Regions from separate parts of the Halomonas sp. 72 genome, predicted to be linked through region 2. Evidence: predicted binding sites of a transcription regulator. Region 2 holds the regulator's gene; each other region holds the start of a gene.
The links. Region 2 encodes sigma-54, which starts transcription at its own class of promoters, with help from an activator protein. Its sites were predicted from a motif close to TGGCACNNNNNTTGCTNT; they were not measured.

Region 1 (5,950 bases), on a different contig from region 2:
CTCAAATACATCGTCGTAACCCGCCCATTCATTGGTGGGTTGCGCCAAGGCTGGCAGTGCTACAACGCACAGCAGTACGCCTAAAAGAGGGTGTAAACGCATCGGGAAAGTCCTGTCATCAAAGGGGGATGGCATTAAGCGTAGCATGTACTGGAAGGGGATTTTCGCGGAAGCCTGACGTTAAGTATGACTAAGGTCAATGGCGCTTAAAGGCGATTCCCGCACAGGCGGGGATGAACCGTCAGTGGTCGATATGAGCGATAATGGAAAAGTTGATCCCTGCGCGAGCGATAATGAGTTGGGGTATTTAGATGACCATCCCTCCATCGCGGGTGCGCTAACGGTTACTGCCGCGCTGCTTGAATGGGTTAATACTTGAAAGTTGGCGAGGTTGTAGTGCTGTCTTGAAATTAACGCTAGCGTTCAGCTTTAAGCAAAAGAGCCTCAATGGAGGCTCTTTGTCATAACAGTGCTGGAACCGCTTATTTATCCTTGTCCCAGTGTTCAAAGGCGCGCTTGTCATCGGGGAGCCGGACAATGTCACCGATGTTGAGATCAGGAAGGCCTTTAAGATGGTGGCCTTTGGTGTCCATGATGGCGGCAACGCTGCCAATACTCACGGCGTCTTCTTCTCGGTAGGCTTCCACTTTTACGTGAACGATGTGACCTTGGTAGCGAGCGGATAAAATATCGCCGGTGCCAATGCGGGCGTGTTCATGGTGGTCGTTAGCAAACAGTTTGGATACGCTGTCTTTGCCGGGGTCTTCCCATTCGATATGTCGATGCATCGTGGTTTCCTTGTAAGTGGGCCGAAAAACACAAGTGTAGTTTGGTTTTTATTAGTTTTGCTAGTTATGGGTTAATGGGACCTTTGCCAATATGCTGAAACATAAAGGTTAAGGCCGCAGGTAGGCTGGCACGCCAAACGCGCCAAGTGTGCCCGCCGGGGTAGAGGTCCAAGCGTACATCATTAGGTTGAATGCGTTCCATGGCTTGGCGTAGCTTACGGGCGTGAAACTCGGCGTCGTACACATCGCTGCGCCCTGCGCTAATGTAAAGTGGCACGATCGGGATGTCGCTCTCTTCTGCGCTGGGCCGGGGCGTTACGTTAATGCGATACGCTTCAAGGTAAGCGGGGTAGTTGAGCTGGTCCCATAAAGCCGTATCAAAATGGCCTTGTTCATCCAAGAACGCGGGATGGCGGTGTGCTGAGGAGTTGCTCGGCGGATACGGAAGATAGCTTGCCGGGCTTAGCGCTGCGGCGGCGGCAAACATCTCGGGCTTTTCCAGGGCAAAATTAAGCGCGCCAAACCCTCCGGCGGATAGTCCGCCTACACCGCGAAGCGCTCGCGTGGCGCCCACTCGGTACTGGTTTTCAATATGCGGCATCAAGTCGTTAAAAAAGGCGCTGCGGGCGGCCTCATTATGGCCGTCTACCCACCAGCTGCGACTACCGGGCATGATGAAAACGGCAGGCGGAATGTGCCCAGCGCGAATCAAACGATCAGCGGTTTGGGCAAGGTTGCCCTTGGCTAGCCAGTCTCGTTCGTTACCAAAAGAGCCATGGAGCAGATAAACCACTGGGTAAGGCTCGGCGGCAGTGGCGTCATAATGGTCGGGTAGATACACGGTGTAAGGGTAGGCGTGGCCCAGCGTGGGCGAGTCAAAGGTGGCGTAGTGCACCTCGCCAGCAACGGCGGTGTTAAACAGGCTCCATAGGCCCGCCAGGGCTGTCAGGCTGGTCAACAAGGAACGTAACAACCCATGAAATACACGTGAAAATGAGAAGAGCGACAAACAGCCTCCGGGAATTATCGCAGGGTTATAGCGTCGTACACCGTACCCGCCGACACTGTTCAGCGCAGGCGAATGTCAGGCATACACGGAGCAGGTATGCATAAAAGGATAGAGGAAATTTACTGGTTGCGTGCATACGGCTGCGTGGCCGTGTTTTTATTTCATTTGCTGGACCACGTTAATCAGCGTGTGGATAACCTGGCCACCGACCTAATGCGCCTGCCGCTGGTATTGGGCACGCCGATCTTTTTGTTCATTTCAGTGTTTGTGTTTGCCATGCGCTATGACAAGGCGGTGCCGCCTGGCTTTTTGGCCCAACGGGTAAAGTACGTCATGCTGCCTTATCTGGTATATGGCTTTATCTACTCGACGGCCGAGTGGGTTCGGCTATACGTGGCAGGGGAGCCGGTAGGCTTTGTCGCTAATGCGCTGGCGTACTTTGTTTTCGCCGGGTGGCACGGTTATTTTTTGATTATCGCCATGCAGTTTTATATCGCTTATTGGCTGTTTACCCGCTGGCAGCTGTGGCGCTTTAACCCGGTGCCGTGGCTGTGGGTGAGCTGTTGGGTGAGTATGGCGTACTGGGGAGTGGCGTATTGGTTGGGTGTGGCGCTGCCGGGGTATCTGCTCTGGGTGGCTCCTCTGGGCTGGATATATCTGTTCTTTCTGGCCCTGGTGCTGGTGCGTTACTACCCCTTTGATAGTGGAGTCCAGGCACCGCTGCGGCCTTTATGGATGCAGTACCTGTCGTGGCCTTTGTGGTTGGTCGTGTTGGTTTGTCTGCTGGTCGCGGCCAGCGTGGCGGGGTGGCTGCAGTTCTCATCCAAGGAAGTGTGGGTGATACCGCTGTTCATGCTCTCAACGCTTGTAGCGATGCGTTATTTAAAAGACATCACAGCGCCTCGCTGGGTGCGCTATATCAACCAGTATTCGTTTGGTATTTACCTGGCGCACCCCATGTTTTTTGCCATTACCGATGTGTTGGTGATGCCGTTGGCGTTGCCTATAACGGTTTACGTGCTGCTGCTGATAGTAATGGGTGCCACGGGCTCTATCCTGCTCAGTAAAATGGCGAACACCACAAAAGCCGGGGCCATGATGTTTGGCAAGCGGCTAAAAGTATAGGGCGTTGACGCGCCGTGCGGTGGGTTGGAAGCCGAGAGGGGCGCTCTACTATCTTTCCATGCACCAATTAGGTGCGTTTATGCTTATGTTTGATCTATTTTGGGTCAAAAAAACAGCTCCGTGTGTGTTTAAAAGCCTCGGGAAATATTTATGCGTCATAGAGAGGCAAGTAGGCGCAGATTTTTTATTCATTAAAACAACAAGTTAGTAATTGTTCCGGTCATTTTGGTGCAGGGTTGGCATGTTCTCTGCATTATACTTGTCAGCGGCTAGCCACCGTAGGCAGATGCCTCTCGGCGTGCTACAACAATAGCCGGTTTGAAACGATCACTAGGCGATGTGTGATTCAATTTCAGGCAAATGTTAAGCGAACAAAAAGGATAGGCCTGTCAGGCACGTACTTTATTGAATGACGGGGTTTGTCTAATAACACTTTTATCGATAGCTTACTGTTACATGCTTTAAGCCACGCCCATATCGGAGGCACAATGTCAGCCAAGACTCTCGCGCTAATTGAAGAACATGATGTTAAGTGGGTGGACCTGCGTTTCACCGATACTCGTGGTAAAGAGCAGCACGTTACCGTGCCTGCCCGCGATGTAGACGAAGAGTTCTTCGAAAATGGTCAAATGTTCGATGGCTCCTCAATCGAGGGCTGGAAAGGCATTAACGAATCCGACATGATCCTGCGCCCGGAAGATGGCACTGCTTTCCTCGACCCCTTCACCGAAGACGCTACTCTGATTTTGCGTTGCGATATCATTGAGCCAGCCACGATGCAGGGCTATGATCGTGACCCGCGTTCTATTGCTAAGCGCGCTGAGGCGTACCTGGAGTCCACCGGCCTGGGCGATACTGCTTTCTTCGGTCCGGAGCCTGAGTTCTTTATTTTTGACGAAGTACATTGGAAGTCTGATATTCAGGGTTCCATGTACAAGATTTCTTCCGACGAGGGCGCCTGGGCGACCAGTAATCAGGTAGAGGGCGGCAACCTGGGGCACCGTCCGCGCGTTAAAGGCGGTTACTTCCCGGTTCCTCCGGTCGACAGCTTCCACGATATCCGTGGCGCTATGTGTAACACCCTGGAAGCGATTGGTCAGACCGTTGAAGTTCACCACCACGAAGTGGCGAATGCGGGGCAGAACGAGATCGGCGTTAAATTCAATACGCTGGTGAAGAAGGCGGACGAAGTTCAGGAAATGAAGTACGTGATCCACAACGTGGCCCACGCGTACGGCAAAACCGCGACCTTCATGCCCAAGCCGCTGGTTGGCGACAACGGTTCTGGTATGCATATTCACCAGTCGTTCTGGAAAGATGGTCAGAACCAGTTTGCCGGTGATGAATACGCAGGCCTGTCGGAAATGGCGCTGTATTACATCGGCGGTGTGATCAAGCACGCACGCGCTCTGAACGCCTTCACCAACGCCTCTACCAACTCGTACAAGCGTTTGGTGCCGGGGTTTGAAGCGCCGGTTATGCTGGCTTACAGCGCCCGTAACCGTTCCGCCTCTATCCGGATTCCCTATACGGTCAGCCCCAAAGGCAAGCGCGTTGAAACCCGCTTCCCTGACCCGACCGCTAACCCGTACCTGTCGTTTGCTGCCCTGCTAATGGCAGGTATCGACGGCATCAAGAACAAGATTCATCCTGGCGATGCCATGGACAAGAACCTGTACGACCTGCCGCCAGAAGAAGGCAAGTTGGTACCGACCGTTGCCAACAGCCTGGACCAGGCTCTGGAAGCGCTCGACGCTGACCGTGCGTTCCTGACCGAAGGTGGCGTGTTCACCGACGATATGATTGATGCCTATATCGAACTCAAGATGGAAGAAGTAGAGCGTATTCGCATGACCACGCACCCTATCGAATTTGATATGTACTACAGCTGCTAATCGCGTTTTGACGCGATAGCCCTAAAACCCCGCTTCGGCGGGGTTTTTTATTGCACTTAACCAGTGAGAGGGTGCGCCTTAACGGTACTCCATGCACTAAAATAGTGCATGTGGTGGATCGCACCATGGCAGGTTGCGCGCTTAACGCTCGTTGAATCAAGGCTTGGCGCCCATAAGGCGTGCATGCTGATGAAAGGGGCCAACCTGGCGTGCTTTTTGCAGTTTCTCTTGCGTATTGAACGTTTTTATCAGCGACATTCAGGACACTTCATGTATCAGCGTTTACTAGAACATCTCTCCATGGCAGTGCTGCTGCTGGACGGTGAGCTCCGCGTACGCTGGATGAACCCTGCCGCCGAAGCGCTGTTGGCAGTAAGCTTTAGCCGTGTGCAGGGGAGCAGCCAGGATACCCTGCTGGGCGGTGATGAAAGTATTGACCAGGTGTTGGCCAAGGCGCGGGATGCCTTTCATCCCTACACCCAGCGCGAGGCGCGCATTACCCCGGTTAACGGTGAAGCGCTGACGGTGGATTACACCGTGACGCCCCTGTCGGCAGACGAGCTTCTGCTGGAAGTAGAACCTCGTGACCGCTTGATGCAAATTTCCCGCGAGGAAGCGCTAACCACGCGCCAGGAAACCATCAAAGTGCTAGCCCGAGGCTTGGCCCATGAAGTGAAAAATCCGCTGGGCGGCATCCGCGGGGCGGCTCAGCTATTAGAGCGTGACCTGGATAAGCCTGAATTGCGTGAGTTTACCCATATCATCGTGGAGGAGGTTGACCGCTTGCGTGATCTGGTGGATTCGATGCTTGGCCCGAATCGCATTGTTAAGCACGCGCCGGTGAACATCCACAAAGTGCTGGAGCGGGTAAGAACGCTGCTGGTGGCTGAACATCCGAATATCACCATCCACCGCGATTACGACCCTAGCCTGCCGGACCTTTCCGGGGATGAGGCGCAGATGATCCAGGCCGTGCTTAACGTGGCCAGAAACGCCGTGCAGGCCATGAGCGATGCCGAGACCCCTGTGCCCGAATTGATGCTGCGCACCCGCGCACGGCGTCAGTTTACCCTGGGGGCTGAGCGCCACCGGTTAGTGAGCGAGGTGGGTGTGGTCGACAACGGCCCTGGCAT
Region 2 (5,950 bases):
GTTAACCGCGCGTGCAGAAGAGGCGTTGACCTTGGCCAAGCGCCTGGGAGCCGATGCGGCGGAAGTGGGCGCAAGCGTTGATCAGGGCGTGGGCGTTAGCGTGCGCTTGGGCGATGTGGAGACGGTTGAGCTTTCACGAGACCAGGGCATTGCCGTCACGCTTTACGTCGGCAAGCGCAAAGGAAGTGCATCGTCGAGTGACGCCAGCAGTGCCTCGATTCAAGCAACGGTTGAGAAAGCATTAGCCATTGCGCGTTATACCGGTGAAGACCCGGTGGCTGGCTTGGCGGATGCCGATCAGATGGCGACCGAATTGCCGGACCTTAAGGTTCATTACCCGTGGGCGCTGACAACTGAGCAAGCAATCGACCTTGCGCTTGCCTGCGAGCAGGCGGGTCGTGACGTTGAGGGTATTAGTCAGTCAGAAGGCGCGTCGCTTTCAAGCGGTGAGGGCGTACGGGTTTATGCTAACAGCCATGGTTTTTTAGGTACCCAAAAAGGCAGTAGTCACTCCCTTTCATGCATGCTCATTGCTCAGGATGAAGGCGGTATGCAGCGGGACTATGACTATACCTCTGCGCGTAATCCACAGCATTTGCGCGACCCGAGTGAAGTAGGGCGCGAGGCCGCGGCCCGTACGCTGCGCCGGTTAGGTGCCAAGCGGCCGCCAACTGGCACCTTTCCCATTCTGTTTGATCCTTCGCTGTCTAGTGGTCTGGTTGGGCATTTATTGGGCGCGTTGGCGGGTGGTGCGCTGTATCGCCAATCCTCTTTCTTGTGTGACCGTTTGGGCACGCCGTTATTTCCTGAGTGGTTTAGTCTGGAAGAGCGCCCTATGGAAATAGGAGCGACCGCCAGTACGCCGTTTGATGGAGAAGGTGTACAGACACGTAATAACCGCTTTATCGAACAGGGGCGTATCGCAAGCTATATGCTTTCGTCCTACAGTGCCCGTCGCTTGGGCATGCAAACCACGGGGAATGCTGGCGGTGCCCGCAACGTGCGTTTAGACGCACCCTTGCAGACGCGTGATGCGCTGCTTAAAACGATGGGTCGAGGCATTTGGGTTACCGAACTAATGGGCCAAGGCGTGAACGGCGTAACCGGGGATTACTCGCGTGGTGCGGCGGGCTTCTGGGTCGAGAATGGAGAAATCCAGTATCCGGTTGAAGAATTTACCATCGCTGGAAACCTTGAGCGTATGTTCTCAGGCCTTGTCGGTATCGGAAGTGATATCGATACGCGCGGCAGCATTCATACGGGCAGCTGGTTAGTGGATGCGATGACCGTCGCCGGTAGCTAAAAAAGCCGCACTACTGATCTTCGTCAAAGCGGGCGTCGAACAGCGCTTGGATTGCATCAAGCGCTTGTTCGGCATCCTCGCCTTCCGCACAAATCCGCAGTTGGGTGCCGCAGGGTGCGGCCAGCATCAATAGCGACATGATGTTGGCTGCATCAGCCATTTGCTGCTGTTTATACACCTGTATGCTGGCGGAGTAGTGCTGGCTGCACTTCACCAGTTTTGTGGCGGCGCGGGCATGTAGGCCGCGCTGATTGGTAAGCGTTAAGGTTCTTTCTGGCACCCTGGTTCCTTTTTTCCGAGTGGTGTCATTAGGCATAAGCGTTTACGTAGGGCTGGGCGTCTACTCGGAAAATGGAGGAGCCGTCGGTGGCTCTGCCCGGGTTCCTCGTAGCGTGTATTGCAGCTCCAGTTCTCGGTGACGCAACTGGACTTCGCCGATGAGCGGTGCCAGCTTTTGCGCCAGCTGTTCGGCAATATACACAGAACGGTGCTGCCCGCCGGTACAGCCAATAGCCACCGTCATATAGCTGCGCTGACTATTTTGGTAAGCAGGCAGCCAGCGCTCAAGCATTGCCTGAATATCATGGCTCATCTCTTCGACAATCGGGTAGCCGCGCAGAAACGCAATAATCGTGGCATCACGTCCTGTGTACTGGCGTAGCGTTGGGTCCCAATAAGGGTTGGGCAGGCAGCGTACATCAAAGACTAAATCTGCATCCATGGGTACGCCATGCTTGTAGCCGAACGACTCAAAGGTGAGTGTTAGCTGGTCTTTGCGCTGGTGGGCTACCTGGTCTGAAATGCGCCGACGCAGGTCGTGGACCGATAAGCGTGATGTATCAATCCGCAGGTCGGCCAAATCACGTATTTCGTTGAGCGTCTCTTCCTCTTTCTCTATCGCCTCTTCAAGCGTCATATCACTGTTGCGCGTTAACGGATGGCGTCGCCGTGTCGCAGAATAGCGTTCCAGTAAAATACGTGAATCGGTGGTTAGATAGATAACCTGACAATCTATAGGCCGCGCGCGCAGCTCTTCAAGCAGTGCGGGAAGGCGCTCAAGCGCCGCTGGCAGGTTGCGGGCATCAATACTGACCGCTAGATGCGTGCGCTCACCCTCGTCACGGAGTTCGTCAACCAAAGAACCAAGCAACATGGCGGGGAGATTATCAATGGCGTAATAGCCAATATCTTCCAGCGCTTGTAATGCGATTGATTTGCCAGAGCCAGAGCGGCCGCTAATAATCACCAGTTGCATAGTGGCTCTCTCTGATTGAACGTATAAAAGGGATAACGCATGAAAATGTGTTAGTCGTTATGGGCGATTATGGAGCGGCCTGTTCGCGAATCTTGCCCATTAGCAGGTCAAGCAAATCGTGCTGGCTGCTGGTTTTGCGTAATGCCTGGCGTGTGCTCGCATCATTCATGATGGTGGCCACTTGGCCCAAAAGCGACAAATGCGTGTCGTCAGCCTCTTCGGGAACCAGCAGCACAAAGACGAGGTCGACCGGGTCGCCATCAATAGCATCAAAATCAATAGGTTCTGATAATTTTAAAAAACCCGCAATAGGCGTAACGCAATGTGGGCTGCGCGCATGGGGGATGGCGACGCCGTTACCGATCCCCGTGCTGCCAAGACGTTCCCGGCCGATCAGTCGGCTGAAAACTTCCTGGCTATCCAGACTGGGTGTATTTTGAGCGATAAAGGTGCTGAAAAACTCCAGCACCCGCTTTTTGCTGCCCCCGGGCACGTCGTAAAGTACGCGCTCCGGGGGGAGGATGGTTTCCAACGTCATTGAATTAACGCACGCCAGCGCCTTGGGCGCGAGCTTGTGCTTTTTCCTTGTGCTTAACGAGTTGACGATCAATTTTGTCTGCTAAGGCGTCAATAGCGGCATACATATCGACATCTTCGGCGTCGGCATGTAAGTCGGCGCCTGCCGCATGAAGGGTGCACGCGGCATGTTGGCGCTCCTTCTCAATAGATAAGGTGACTTGTACCGTGGTGATGTGGTCGTAATGACGTTCGATGCGTTCAAGTTTTTCATTAACGTAGTCACGCAAGGCGTCAGTCAGTTCTACATGATGACCCGTGATATTTACTTGCATTGACGTGCTCCTTATCCATCGGACTGAATTTCGATTGTAACCCTTTTTACGGTGTTGCAAAGCCCCTGTCGCGAGTTTTGCCATTTCTCTTGTAACGACTAACGCAAACGACGACGTTCACTTGATGAGGGAATGCCCAGCGACTCACGATATTTCGCCACCGTACGGCGTGCCACTGTGATGCCGCCATCTCCCAGTAATGTCACCAAACGACTGTCCGAAAGAGGTTTGCCGGGAGGCTCATCTTGAATCAACTTTTTAAGCCGGGCGCGAATCGCGGTGCTTGAGTGGCTGTCTGCGCCATCCTGCCCGCTAATTTGGCTTGAGAAAAAGTACTTGAGTTCGAATACGCCCCGTGGGGTATGGATATATTTTTGTGTGGTGACCCGAGAAATGGTTGATTCGTGCATCTCAACCGCCTCGGCAATATCGGCAAGAATCAACGGCTTCATCGCTTCTTCACCGTGCTCTAAAAAACCGATTTGGCGAGTGATAATCTCGCGCCCTACGCGTAGAAGCGTGTCGTTGCGGCTGGACAGGCTTTTGATTAGCCAGCGCGCTTCTTGCAAGTGCTCTTTTAAAAACTGGTTATCCTGACTCTTGTCTGCACGCTTGATTAAGCTGGCGTAGTCGGGCTGGATACGCAGCCGGGGCAGGGCTTCAGGGTTAAGCTCCAGGTGCCAGCCTTCATGGTCATGACGTACGACCAGGTCGGGCGTGATATAGCTATCGTCGGTGACGCCATAAGCGCTGCCTGGGCGTGGGTCCAGGCTTCGGATCAGACCGATCACATCGTCTAGCTGCTCATCGTCCAGGCTTAGGCGGCGCTTTAATAGGCGCATGTCATTTTTGCCCAGCGCTTCAAGAAACTGACGAACCAATCGGCGCGCGGGAACCAGTAGGGGCGTGTCGTCGGGGAGCGTTGCTAGCTGAAGCATCAAACATTCGCGCAAGTCACGGGCGAAGACGCCCGTTGGCTCGAACTGCTGTAAACGCATCAGAATGGTCTCCATCTCTCGCTGGCTGAGACCTTCGATGCTCTGAGCACGTAACCCATCGCGGATATCGTTGAGCGGCTGCGTCAGGTAGCCATTGGCGTCCAGTGCATCAATCAGGCTTTCGGCGATTAGCTGCTCACGAGCCGTAAAGTCGGTCATCGCCAGCTGCCAAAGGAGATGTCCATGCAGGCTTTGTCCCGCGGCCTGGCGTTCAAAATCGGGGCCTTCGCTGCTGCCAGAGCTACCCATGTCCTGGTAAGTATCAGACCAGTCGCTATCGACAGACAGTTCCTCGGGAATGCTTTCTGACCACTCCTCGTCAGGTGTTTCGACGGTCGCCTGCTCGCCGAACTCGTCTTCCTGCTCCAGCATTGGGTTGGCATCCAGTGCCTGCTGAATTTCCTGACGTAGATCCAATGTCGATAGCTGTAGCAGTGCAATCGCTTGCTGCAGCTGAGGTGTCATGGTCAGCTGCGTACCGATACGCAATTGGAGAGAAGCTTTCATGACCATCTGAGAACCACTCGTTAATCGGAAAGCTTCACCCTAGTGCGAGTCATGTTGTTGTGCAAGTGCAATAAGCATGCCACTGATAAAATTTTTACTGCAGATCACTGTTTAGCGGTGAAATTAAATTCATAAGCGAAAATCAGCACCCAGGTAAACTTCCCTCACTTTTTGGTTATCAAGGATAGTCTGAGGGCTGCCGCCAGCAATAATGTGGCCGTCACCGACAATATAGGCGATATCGCAAATATCCAGTGTTTCTCGGACGTTATGATCAGTAATTAGCACGCCAATGTGGCGCTGTTTTAAGGCGCGAATAATGCTCTTGATTTCACCAACCGAGATGGGATCGACACCTGCAAATGGCTCGTCCAGCAAGATAAACGCGGGCTCTGTGGCCAAGGAACGGGCAATTTCGACGCGTCGCCGCTCGCCGCCGGAAAGGCTCATGCCCAGGTTGTCACGGATGTGGGTAATATGAAAGTCGTCAAGCAGGGCCTCAAGCCGCTGCTCTCGTCCTGCCCTGTCCAGATCTTTGCGGGTTTCCAGAATCGCCATAATATTATCCGCAACCGATAGCTTGCGAAAAATAGACGCTTCCTGGGGTAGATAGCCAATGCCGGCCATCGCGCGTTCGTGCATGGGAACGCGGGTTAAGTCTTGCTCGTCGATACGCACCGTACCCGCATCAGACTTCACCAGACCCACAATCATATAAAACGATGTGGTTTTACCCGCGCCGTTAGGGCCGAGCAGGCCTACCACGCTGCCTTGAGCAATCTCCAGGCTAATGTCTTTAACCACGCGGCGGCGCTTATAGCTTTTTGCCAAGTGATTGGCGTAAAGAGTTTTTATGGGCGGTGCTTCCGCAATAGACATGGTTGACTCCTATTGCGCTGGCTGAAGCGTCATACGAATACGCTGCGGCTCGCTACCGTTTACATCGGAGCGTGCCTGCACCACTTCGCGGTCAATGAAGTACTCCAGGCGGCCACCGGTAAACTGATCACCCGCTTGGGTCAGTTCGGCCTGGTCA
Region 3 (5,950 bases), on a different contig from region 2:
AATCCTTTAACGGGTTTTCGGCATAGATGCGCACTTCCATGGCCGCACCGCTCAAGCTGAGCGTAAAATTAGCCAGGTCCAGGTGGTCGCCCGCGGCGATCTTGAGCATCCATTCGATCAGGTCAAGGCCGGTCACGGCTTCGGTGATTGGGTGCTCTACCTGCAGTCGGGTGTTGACCTCCAGAAAGTAGAACTCATCACGCTCGGCGTCGTAGATGTACTCAACGGTACCCGCTGAACGGTAGTTGACCGATTCACCCAGCGCCACGGCCGCATCCAGCATCCTTTGACGGGTGGCCGTGGGCAGGCTGGGGGCCGGCGTCTCTTCCACGACTTTCTGATTGCGGCGTTGCAGTGAGCAGTCACGCTCACCTAATGCCACTACGTTGCCGTGGCCATCGCCGATAATCTGGACTTCCACGTGGCGGGCACGGGCGATAAAGCGCTCAAGAAAGACGCCGCTGTCGTTAAAGAAATTTTTGCCCTGGCGTTGAACGGTTTCAAAGGCGTCTTGCAGCTCTTTGGCACTATTGCAGCGGGTCAGTCCGATTCCGCCGCCGCCTGCGGTGCTTTTGAGCATGACCGGGTAACCCAGGCGTTCAGCGGTGGTCAGTGCCTCTTCCACGCTGTCGAGCAGCCCACTGCCTGGGGCTAGCGGCACGCCTGCTGCTTCGGCCAGCTCACGGGCACGGTGCTTTAACCCGAACTCGCGCATCTGTGTGGGCGTGGGGCCGATAAAGACGATGCCCTCACGCTCACAGGTTTCGGCGAAGTCGGCATTTTCAGACAGAAAGCCGTAGCCGGGGATAATGGCCTGCGCACCGGTCTTTCGGGCGGCATCCAGAATCTGGCGTTTATCCAGGTAAGTTTCGCTGGCGCCATTGCCTGTAAGGGTCACGGCTTCGCTGGCGCTTTCCACATGCAGGCTGTGGCGGTCTTCATGGGAATAGACAGCAACGCTGCCGACACTGAGCGCCTTTAAGGTGCGGTTGGTACGTACGGCGATTTCACCGCGATTGGCAACTAATACTTTATTGAACATGGGTCGTAGCCTCGTTATGCGTGGGAGGTTTGCGCCTTGATGTAGGCACGCCAGCCACCAAACTCGGTGACATCCTGAGCATCTGTGATTCCATGCCCTTCGCAGATAAAGCCGTTGATCCAGCGGCCGTCGGCAAGCTCGACACTGCCGATACCCAGCGGCGCGGGGATCAGGTCGACAAACGAGCCAAATTCCGACGCGGCCATTTCCCATACTTCAACAATGATGGCGGCACCGTTTTCGTGAACGCGCTGCAGGCCGGGCTTGGGCGGTACGGTGTTGGGCAGGGCAAACAAGCGGTAATTGGCGGACGTTGTCGTGGACGCCACGCGCCAGGCATGGCGCTCGGTCAGTTGGGTATTCAGCGGCATGCCGGAAAGATGAGCGCCTACCACAGCGACCTGAACGGTGGGGACGGCAAGGGTGGTATGAACGGTTTCCGGCGGGCGTGCCTGGTCAGTGGCACCCAGCGGCGTCGGGTGGGCATTTAGCCAGCGGCTGGCCAGGGTCTGCAGTTCCCGATCCTTCCAGGCGCCGCTCACCAGGGTAACGCCAAAAGGCAGTCCATCGTCGCGGAACCCGGCGGGTACCGCCAATGCGCAAAAATCGGCCAGGTTAACGAAGTTGGTATAGGTGCCGAGCTGGCTATTGAGCGTTAACGGGTCAGCATTAACCGCTTCGATAGTGGGCGCGGTAGGGGCGGTGGGGACTAACAGGCCATCGATATCATCCAAAAGATTATCGATCACCCTAACCAGCTCTTCCTTGCGGTATTGCGCCTTGAACGTATCGGTGGCGCTGTATTTACCCGCGTTACTAATAATGCCGCGCACCACGTCATTCATGTTCTGGGCATGTTCGGCCATGAAGGTTTCCACGGCGGCGTGGCGCTCTGCTACCCACGGCCCTTCATAAAGCAGGGCGGCCAGTTCAAGCATGGGGGCAAAATCAAGTTCGACGAGCGTTACCCCTTCAAGCTTTTGCCATTTTTCCACGGCCGTTTGCCATGCCTTTTCAGCCACCACGTCGCCGAAGAACTGGGGCGACTGGGGAATGGCAAGCCTGGCTAGCGGGCCAGGACGGCGTATGGCCGGGGCATCCAGGGGGAGGGCGCTTGGCGCCTTGCGTGAGAAAGCGTCGGCAGGCTCGAAGCCGGCCATTAGCTCGGCGATCTGCCCGGCATCATTGACAGTCAACGAGAAGATGGAGACGCAGTCCAGCGAGCGGCACGCCGGTACTACACCATCAATGCTGAACAGGCCTTTGGTGGGTTTAAGCCCGACCAGGTTATTTAAGCCAGCGGGCACGCGACCGGAGCCTGCCGTGTCGGTACCCAGTGAGAATGGCACTAGCCCGCGTGCCACCACGGACGCCGACCCAGAACTCGAGCCGCCGCTCACCACTTCAGGATTGAAGCTATTGGCCACGGCACCAAACGGCGAGCGGGTACCCACCAGGCCGGTGGCAAACTGATCCAGATTGGTCTTGCCGATGAGTACTGCGCCCGCGGCGCGCAGCTTGTCAATCAGAGCAGCGTCACGGGTGGGTTGATAGGCGTAGGCCGGGCAGCCCGCCGTGGTGGCAAACCCGGTGGCATCAATGTTGTCTTTCGCCGCAAACGGAATGCCGTAAAGCGGCAACTTGTCTATCTTGCCGTCTGCCTCGTCCAGACGTGTTTGAAGTGCTGCCAGGGCATGAGCCAGCCCCTCCTGGTCGAGAAGTGAAATCCAGGTATTGTCGGCACTATCAAGTTTGGCCAGTTGCGTGATCAATTCACCGAGTAAGGCTCCCGGGGTTGCGCCCTCGTTATATGCCTGCCGCCATTGTTCGAGTGTCCAGCCGCGTGTGGTCATCATGTTTGGCCCTTGGTTATCCATGGTCTTGTATACAAGTCATTTTGCAAACCACAGGCCAAGAAAATGCTAAATGTTTTAAAAACAGAAGCTTGGCGATAAAAGGATAAAAATGGACAGTTTTTATGCACTTTTATCGTGCGAATCAGACCGCTTTAGCACCAATGAAGTGCTTTAAGACCCTGAATCAAAGATGGAAAACTCCTGTAAAACAACTTGTATACTTTTTATATGGTTGAATTTTTTATGTTTTTTTAAAGTGTGGAACGCATCGTGCAATGTGCAGGACGAGTTACAGGCGCTTTCAGGCAATTGAGTACACCTGATTAATGACAAATATCTAGCTGCCCGCTTGCAGCTTGGGGATGCGAAACATGAACTTGAAAAAACAGGCACTGCTGGGTCTTTCTGCACTGGCCCTTTCGGTATCGTTTCATGCGTCAGCCAATGATGACCCTATCAAAGTGGGTATCCTTCACTCCCTTTCTGGCACCATGGCTATCAGTGAGTCGACGTTAAAAGACACTGTTGAAATGCTGATCCAGCAGCAGAACGAAGCCGGTGGTCTGCTGGGTCGTCAGCTGGAAGCCGTGGTAGTGGACCCGGCCTCCAACTGGCCGCTGTTTGCCGAACGCGCCCGCGAGCTGCTGGCCCAGTATGAGGTAGACGTGGTGTTCGGCAACTGGACATCGGTATCACGTAAAGCGGTGCTGCCGGTGTTTGAAGAACTCAATGGTCTGTTGTTCTACCCGGTGCAGTACGAGGGAGAAGAGTCGTCTGCAAACGTCTTCTATACCGGTGCCGCGCCCAACCAACAGGCGATTCCCGCTGTCGAGTATTTGATTAACGAAGTCGGCATTGAGCGCTTTGCTCTGGTGGGTACCGACTATGTCTATCCGCGCACCACCAACCGCATTCTCGAAGCGTTTCTGAAAGATGAGCACGGCGTGGCAGGCGACGACATCATGGTCAACTACACGCCCTTCGGCCACTCCGACTGGCAGAACATCGTCTCCGAGATTCGTCGCTTCGGTGAAGAGGGCAAGTCTACCGCGGTGATCTCGACCATCAACGGCGACGCCAACGTGCCGTTCTACCGCGAGCTTGCCAACCAGGGTATTGATGCCGCTGATATTCCAGTGATTGCGTTTTCGGTAGGTGAGCAGGAGCTTTCCGGTATCGACACTGCGCCGCTCGTTGGCCATCTGGCTGCCTGGAACTACTTCATGAGCGTGGATACCGATGACAACTACGACTTTATCGACGCCTGGATTGAGCACACCGGTAATGAAGAAGCGGTCACCAACGACCCAATGGAAGCCCATTACATCGGTTTCAACATGTGGGCCGAGGCGGTGCGTAAAGCGGGTACCACCGATGTAGGCGCGGTGAAGGATGCCATTATCGGCGTGAGTGTGCCCAATCTCTCGGGTGGCTATGCGGCGATGATGCCCAACCACCACATCACTAAGCCGGTACTGATTGGCGAAGTGCAGGACAATGGCCAGTTCGATATCGTCTGGCAAACGCCCTCAACCGTTGCCGGCGATGCCTGGTCCGACTACTTGCCCGGCTCGCGCGACCTGATTGCCGATTGGCGCAAGCCCATGGAGTGCGGCAACTTCAACGTTGTGAACGGCTCATGCGGTGGCAGCACCGCTACTGAAGAAGCCGAAGCGGCGCTCGCCGAATAATACTGGCCACCCCTTGCCGCCCGCCTGATCGGGCGGCAAGGGAGCACGCTAACTCTCCACCTTGACCACCAAAGGAACAACCCCATGAGGCGTTTCCTTTCCTGGGGGTTTTTGTGCGCTGTGTTGTTGGGCATAACACTCAACGTACAGGCACAGACAGGCCCCGATACTTCTGATAATGACGCCGCGCTTGAGCTTCTTGAGGCGCTGGATGTCGATTCCTACCGCGATAAAGGCGAGGCGATTACCGCCATATTGCAAAGCGACGACGAGCGCGCCCGTGATTGGCTGCAGGCTCTGCTGGATGGCCGCTTGCAGCGTGCCGACGATGGTCAGTTTGTTGTCGTACTCGATAACAGTGGCCGAGAGTGGCCGGTGGCCGACGCCTTGACGAATGAACCGCTGGGTGAGATGTCACGCCGCGACCTGGACCGCGTGGGCATCAATAACGCCCTGCGAAACCAGCTGCGCAGCGCGATTGCTGTGGTGGACCTTTACTCGCCCAATCTGGATCGCCGCCGTATCTCTGCCGAACGTTTGCTGGGTGAAGTCGATGGTGAGCTGCTTGAACCCATCAATGCGCTCATTCTGGAAGAAAAGGATAGCCAGGTACGTTATCGGCTGAGCCAAGCGGTCGCCATTTACCGTGCTGAGCAGGGTGAAATGGCGGGTATCGAAGCGCTAACCGGAAGCCTTCATCCACGCGCTAGAGTTGCGCTAAGTCGTGCGGCCAATGGCGACGACACCGTAGCTGCGGATGCCGCCCGCGCCGCGCTTGCCAGCGTGGAACAGAACCTGAAAATCAACCGTGGGGTTGAAACGCTCTACTTTGGCTTGAGCCTGGGGTCAGTGCTGGTACTGGCCGCCATTGGTCTTGCGATTACCTTTGGCGTGATGGGCGTCATCAACATGGCCCACGGTGAGCTGATGATGCTGGGCGCCTACACTACCTGGATGATGCAACAGCTGTTGCCCGGCCAGCCGGGGCTGGCGTTGATTCTCTCTATTCCGGCAGGTTTTCTGGTCGCCGCATTGGTGGGGGTTGCCATTGAGCGCAGCGTGATTCAGTTTTTGAAAGGCCGCCCGCTGGAGACGCTCCTCGCCACCTTCGGTATCAGTCTGATCCTGCAGCAGCTGGTGCGTACGGTGATCTCGCCGCTCAACCGCACGGTAATTACTCCGGAGTGGATGAGCGGGTCGCTCATTATCAATGACGCGCTGTCGCTGACCATAAACCGCATGGTGGTACTGGGTTTTGCGCTGGTGGTGTTTGCCGGTTTGATGCTGATCATGCGCCGCACCCGCCTGGGCCTTGAAGTACGTGCCGTGACCCAGAACCGCGCTATGGCACGCTCCATGGG
Region 4 (5,950 bases), on a different contig from region 2:
GCCGCTGATCGGCTTTTCGGGAAGCCCTTGGACGCTGGCAACCTACATGGTGGAGGGCGGTTCCAGCAAAGACTTCCGTCACCTGAAAACCATGCTTTACGATACGCCAGACACCATGCATCAACTGCTGGATACCCTGGCCCAGTCGGTGACCGATTACCTGAACGCGCAGATTCGCGCAGGCGCCCAGGCGGTGCAGATCTTCGATACCTGGGGCGGAGCGCTTTCCACCCCCGCGTACCTGGAGTTCTCGCTACGCTATATGGAGCAAATTGTTTCCGGGCTGATCCGCGAGCACGACGGGCGCCGCGTACCGGTGATTCTGTTCACCAAAAACGGCGGCCAGTGGCTTGAAGACATCGCCTGCGCTGGTGCTGATGCACTGGGTATCGACTGGTCGACCGAGCTCTCCAGCGCCCGTGCCCGTGTGGGCCACAAGGTTGCGCTTCAGGGCAACCTCGACCCTAACGTGCTGTTTGCACGCCCGTCGGCGATTCGTGCCGAAGTCGCCCGCGTGCTGGAAAGCTACGGTCACGGGCCGGGCCACGTGTTCAACCTGGGCCACGGCATCAGCCAGTTTACCAATCCGGATAACGTCACCGCCTTTATGGAAGCGCTGCACGAGTTAAGCCCGCAGTATCACCAAGGCATTCCGGCCCAATCCACCCCATCACAACCAGGAGCCAATTGATGAGCGAATTACGCGGCGACCAGTGGTTCACCGAAGTGTTTGATAGCCACGGCAGCGCCTTCTCGCTGAAGATCTCTGAAAAGCTGTTGGATGTGCAGAGTGAGTACCAGCACCTGGAAGTGTACGCTACCGAGACCTACGGCAACCTGATGGTGCTGGACGGCTGCGTGATGCTCACCGACCGTGACAACTTCCTGTATCACGAAATGATCGCCCACCCGGCACTGTTTACTCATCCGGCGCCCAAGCGCGTGGTGATTATCGGCGGCGGCGACTGCGGCACACTGAAAGAAGTGCTGCGCCACCCGGGCGTTGAAAAAGTCACCCAGATCGATATCGATGAAGAAGTCACCAAGGCCGCAGAGCGTTTCTTCCCGGCGCTGGTGGAAGCCAACGACGACCCGCGTGCTGAGCTGCTGTTCGCTGATGGTGTGAAGTGGGTGGATGACGCTGCCGATGAAAGCATCGACGTGCTGATTATCGACTCTACCGATCCGGTCGGCCCCGCCGAAGGGTTGTTCAAGACTGACTTCCTTAAGCGCTGCCACCGCATTCTGAAAGCCGATGGCGTGATGGTACAGCAGAGCGAATCACCGCTTTATCACAGCGGCTCGATTATTCGTGAGCTGCGCCATGACATGCGCGAAGCGGGCTTTGCCAGTGTCGCCACACTGCCCTTCCCCCAGCCGGTTTATCCTTCCGGCTGGTGGAGTGTGACGCTTGCCGGTAAAGGCACCAACGTGGAAACCTTCCGCGAAGAGGCTGCCGCTAGCCACAAAATGCCGCTACAGTACTACACAGTGGATGCCCACCGGGGCGCCCTGGCGCTGCCACCGTTCATGCGTAAAGCGTTCGGCTGACGTTTATTTGAATAGCACGCCAGTAAGCGATGAGGCCGGGCACTGCTCGGCCTTTTTTGTGTCACCACGTTAAGGAACCAACAATGAAAACCCTTAAATGGATAAGCATTGGCGCGTGCGCCCTGGCCCCGACGGTTGCCTTGGGCACCACGTTAGAAACCGTTCAATCCCGCGATAGCGTACGCTGCGGGGTGAACGCCGCCCAGCCCGGCTTCTCCTCACTGGACGATAACGATACGTATCGCGGCCTGGACACCGATGTCTGCCGCGCGATTGCCGCGGCGGCATTAGGCGATGCCAGCAAGGTTGATTTCGTACCACTCGATTCGGTGGAACGCTTTACCGCCCTGCAATCCGGCGAAGTGGATCTGCTCTCGCGCACGACGACCTGGACCTCTAGCCGCGATACCACCCAAGGTATGCACTTTACCGGAGTGAGCTATTACGATGGCCAAGCATTCATGGTCGCAAGCGACCTGGGCGTGCAAAGTGCCGAAGACCTGGACGGCGCGGCGGTGTGCACGCAGTCAGGCACGACCAGCGAGCTGAACCTTTCAGACTATTTCCGTGTTAACGACATGCACTATGACGCAGTGGTGTTTGATTCTCCCGAACAGTCGATTGCCGGTTTTGAAGCCGGGCGCTGCGACGTCTTAAGCTCCGATGCTTCTCAGTTGTATGCCCAACGCATGCAGCTTGCCAACCCCGACATGGCGGTAGTGCTGCCCGAGATTATTTCCAAGGAACCGCTTGGCCCCGCCGTACGCCAGGGCGATGACCAGTGGTTCAATATCGTAAAATGGTCGCTGTTTGCCATGCTCAATGCTGAAGAACTGGGTGTCTCAAGCACCAATATTGATGAACACGCGGATTCCGATAATCCAGATATTGCCCGCCTGCTGGGCCAGGACGGCAGTTTTGGTGAAGGCATGGGACTCAATGACGACTGGGCTTACCAAATCGTCAAACAGGTGGGCAACTACGCCGAAATGTATGATCGCAACGTGGGCGTGGACTCTAACTTCAATATTACTCGTGGTTTAAATGCTCTGTGGCGCGATGGCGGCATTCAGTATGCCCCGCCCATTCGCTAGGGCTTACCGGTCAGCTGTCTGCCATCAACCATCGGTTGTCGCACCAAAACAGCGCATGCGGCAACCGTTTCTATTTTTTTGCACCTAAACTTTCGTAGAAGCAGAATCATTTTGCGTTGAAAAGCGCTGAATTTGGCGTTGTACCCACATTGGCATCTTCCTTGCTAGCTTTATATGTCATGCCTTCGCATGCATAACAATATTAATCGAGGAAGGGAATTACCATGTTGAACAAGAAACACTGGGTATTACTGGCCTCTGCAGGCGCCATCACACTGACAGGCGCCACTAACGCTAACGCAGCAACACTTGAAGAAACCATTGAACGTGGAGCCGTGCAGTGTGGCGTCAGCGACGGTTTGCCAGGCTTTTCAGCACCCGATGGTGATGGCAACTGGCAAGGGCTGGATGTCGATGTTTGCCGTGCGGTCGCCGCTGCCGTGCTGGGTGATGCGGATGCCGTCAACTACATCTCTCTCAATGCCGTTGAGCGTTTCACTGCGCTGCAGTCTGGCGAAGTCGATTTGCTTTCTCGTAACACGACCTGGACCACCACCCGCGATACCACGCTGGGCCTGAACTTCGCAGGCGTCAACTTCTACGACGGTATCGGCTTTATGGTTAGCCGTGACCTGGGCATCGGCGGTGCTGATGAGCTGGACGGTGCGGCGATCTGTATCCAAACGGGCACCACCACCGAACTTAACGTGGCCGATTACTTCCGCGCCAACGATATGGAATTTGATCCTATCGTGTTTGATACCTCAGAGCAGACCGTGGGCGGCTTCCAGGCTGGCCGCTGTGACGTTCTAACCTCGGATACTTCTCAGCTGGCGGCGCTGCGCATTCAGTTAGATGACCCGGATGGCGCCGTCATTCTGCCCGATATCATTTCCAAGGAGCCGCTGGGCCCGGTGGTTCGCCAGGGCGATGACACCTGGTTCAACATCGTGAAATGGTCACTGTTTGCCATGCTTAATGCTGAAGAGTACGGCGTGACCAGTGAAAACGTAGAGGAAATGACCAGCTCCGAAAACCCCGACATCGCCCGCCTGCTTGGCCAAGACGGTAACTACGGTGAAGGCATGGGGCTTGACGCTGACTGGGCTTACAACATTATTAGCCAGGTCGGTAACTACGCCGAAAGCTTTGAGCGCAACGTTGGCATGGACTCACCGCTTGAGATTGAACGCGGTGCCAACGCGTTATGGAACCAGGGTGGTTTCCAGTACGCACCGCCGATTCGCTAAGCGTCTCGCTTGACCCGGCCCGTCGCGCTTAGCAGATGAGTGCCGACGGGCCATTTGATTGACCTTCCGTGTAGCGGAGACGCCACCCATGTCCGTAAGACCCAACACTCGCCCCGCTGGCCACAAGCCACCGTTTTGGCGAGACCGTGCCAAACGCGCACTTGTTTTTCAGCTGCTTTTAACGGCAGCCGTTGTCGTATTTTTGCTGTATATCGTCGGCAATACTCAGGACAACCTATCCGCCCGGGGTATCACCACCGGTTTTGGCTTTTTAAATAACACCGCAGGCTTTGGTATCGTACAAAGCCTGATCGACTACTCCTCTCAGGATACCTACGGCCGCACCTTTTTGGTGGGCTTGCTCAATACGCTATTGGTCGGCGCCTTGGGTGTGGTGGCCGCGACGCTGATTGGCTTTATTGTCGGCATTGCTCGCCTGTCGCCCAACTGGCTACTGGCACGCCTGGCCACCGCCTATATCGAAACTTTCCGCAATATCCCGTTACTGCTACAGATTTTTTTCTGGTACTTCGCCGTGCTGCGCACGCTACCCAGTGCAAGGGACAGCCTCTCGTTTGGCGAGGTTATTTTTCTTAACGTGCGCGGTCTGTATCTGCCTGAGCCGCTTTTTGAGTCAGGCTTTGGGATGATTCCAGCGACCTTTATCGTCGCGATTATCGCCAGTATTGCGCTGTGTGTGTGGAACAAGCGTCGCCAAGAGGCAACCGGTAAACGCATCCCAGCCGGGTGGATATCGCTTGCGCTGATTCTGGGGCTGCCGCTGCTGATTACGGTCGCCACCGGCGTACCGATCACCTGGGATATTCCGGAACTGCGCGGCTTTAACTTCCGCGGTGGCTTTACCGTGATCCCGGAATTTCTGGCGCTGTGGCTGGCACTTTCCATCTATACCGCCGCGTTCATTGCTGAAATTGTCCGTTCGGGTATTCAGGCCATTTCCCATGGCCAGACCGAAGCCGCCCAGGCACTGAGCCTGCCGCGTAACCTGGTGTTGCGCTTAGTGGTCATTCCGCAGGCGCTGAGGGTCATTATTCCGCCCCTCACCAGCCAGTACCTGAACCTGATCAAGAACTCCTCACTTGCCACGGCCATCGGCTACCCCGACCTGGTCTCCGTGTTTGCGGGCACCACGCTTAACCAAACGGGGCAGGCCATTGAGGTAATCGCCATGACCATGGCGGTGTATTTGACCATCAGCCTGTTGGTTTCCATGTTCATGAACTGGTTCAACGCCCGCGTAGCGTTGGTTGAGCGCTAGGCGCCGGTGAGGATAGCTTTATGATTCATAATCAAACAATGATTGATCAGCGGCCTGCCCCCAGCAATACCCTGGGGCCCGTGGCCTGGCTGCGCGCCAACCTGTTCAGCGGCCCGCTCAATACGCTGTTTACGCTGGTAGGGCTGTACGTTCTTTACCTGCTTTTGGTACCGACCATTCAGTGGGCGTTCATCAACGCCGATTGGGTAGGCACCACCCGGGACGACTGCTCGCGAGAGGGCGCCTGTTGGGTGTTCGTTAATGCGCGCTTTACGCAGTTCATCTATGGGCTTTACCCGCGTGACGAGATCTGGCGCGCCAATATTGTGTTTGGCGGCTTTTTCTCCCTGATCGCCTGGCTTGCTATCCCGCGCCTGCCATTCAAGCGCTGGGTAGCCGTGTTTGCCTTGGTGGGCTTTCCCATCGCGGCCTACGTATTGCTTCACGGCGGCTACTTTGACCTGCCACGCGTACCTACCCATCGCTGGGGCGGTTTGATGTTGACCCTGCTGCTGGCATCTGTAGGCATGATCGGGGCGCTGCCGATTGGCATCGTGCTGGCTCTGGGGCGGCGCTCTAACATGCCCATCGTGAAAAGCTTCTGTGTGATTTTCATTGAGTTCTGGCGCGGTGTACCGCTAATCACCGTACTGTTCATGGCCTCGGTGATGCTGCCGCTGTTTCTACCCTCTGGTATTAGCGTTGACCGCTTGGTGCGGGCGCTGATTGGCTTAACGCTGTTTCAAAGTGCCTACATGGCCGAGGTCATTCGTGGC

Region 1: the regulator sigma-54 is predicted to act here: its motif matches at 3,160-3,177, upstream of glnA (glutamate--ammonia ligase).
Region 3: the regulator sigma-54 is predicted to act here: its motif matches at 2,939-2,956, upstream of atzF (allophanate hydrolase).
Region 4: the regulator sigma-54 is predicted to act here: its motif matches at 2,796-2,813, upstream of ACT3T6_RS15750 (amino acid ABC transporter substrate-binding protein).

Annotation. Positions count from the first base shown of each region.
Region 1 is NZ_JBQSYY010000003.1:126,362-132,311, forward strand. It holds gene ACT3T6_RS04485 (hypothetical protein) at 1-102, opposite strand, end outside; gene ACT3T6_RS04490 (hypothetical protein) at 200-379, shown strand; gene ACT3T6_RS04495 (hypothetical protein) at 483-788, opposite strand; gene ACT3T6_RS04500 (alpha/beta hydrolase) at 853-1,728, opposite strand; gene ACT3T6_RS04505 (acyltransferase family protein) at 1,894-2,922, shown strand; gene glnA (glutamate--ammonia ligase) at 3,411-4,817, shown strand; gene glnL (nitrogen regulation protein NR(II)) at 5,088-5,950, shown strand, end outside.
Region 2 is NZ_JBQSYY010000005.1:139,453-145,402, reverse strand. It holds gene pmbA (metalloprotease PmbA) at 1-1,303, shown strand, start outside; gene ACT3T6_RS07530 (HPr family phosphocarrier protein) at 1,314-1,583, opposite strand; gene rapZ (RNase adapter RapZ) at 1,644-2,558, opposite strand; gene ACT3T6_RS07520 (PTS sugar transporter subunit IIA) at 2,626-3,096, opposite strand; gene hpf (ribosome hibernation-promoting factor, HPF/YfiA family) at 3,101-3,409, opposite strand; gene ACT3T6_RS07510 (RNA polymerase factor sigma-54) at 3,508-4,920, opposite strand; gene lptB (LPS export ABC transporter ATP-binding protein) at 5,044-5,793, opposite strand; gene lptA (lipopolysaccharide transport periplasmic protein LptA) at 5,803-5,950, opposite strand, start outside.
Region 3 is NZ_JBQSYY010000024.1:23,249-29,198, reverse strand. It holds gene uca (urea carboxylase) at 1-1,042, opposite strand, end outside; gene atzF (allophanate hydrolase) at 1,057-2,898, opposite strand; gene urtA (urea ABC transporter substrate-binding protein) at 3,270-4,589, shown strand; gene urtB (urea ABC transporter permease subunit UrtB) at 4,674-5,950, shown strand, end outside.
Region 4 is NZ_JBQSYY010000022.1:27,846-33,795, forward strand. It holds gene hemE (uroporphyrinogen decarboxylase) at 1-691, shown strand, start outside; gene speE (polyamine aminopropyltransferase) at 691-1,551, shown strand; gene ACT3T6_RS15745 (amino acid ABC transporter substrate-binding protein) at 1,635-2,645, shown strand; gene ACT3T6_RS15750 (amino acid ABC transporter substrate-binding protein) at 2,870-3,895, shown strand; gene ACT3T6_RS15755 (amino acid ABC transporter permease) at 3,984-5,174, shown strand; gene ACT3T6_RS15760 (amino acid ABC transporter permease) at 5,195-5,950, shown strand, end outside.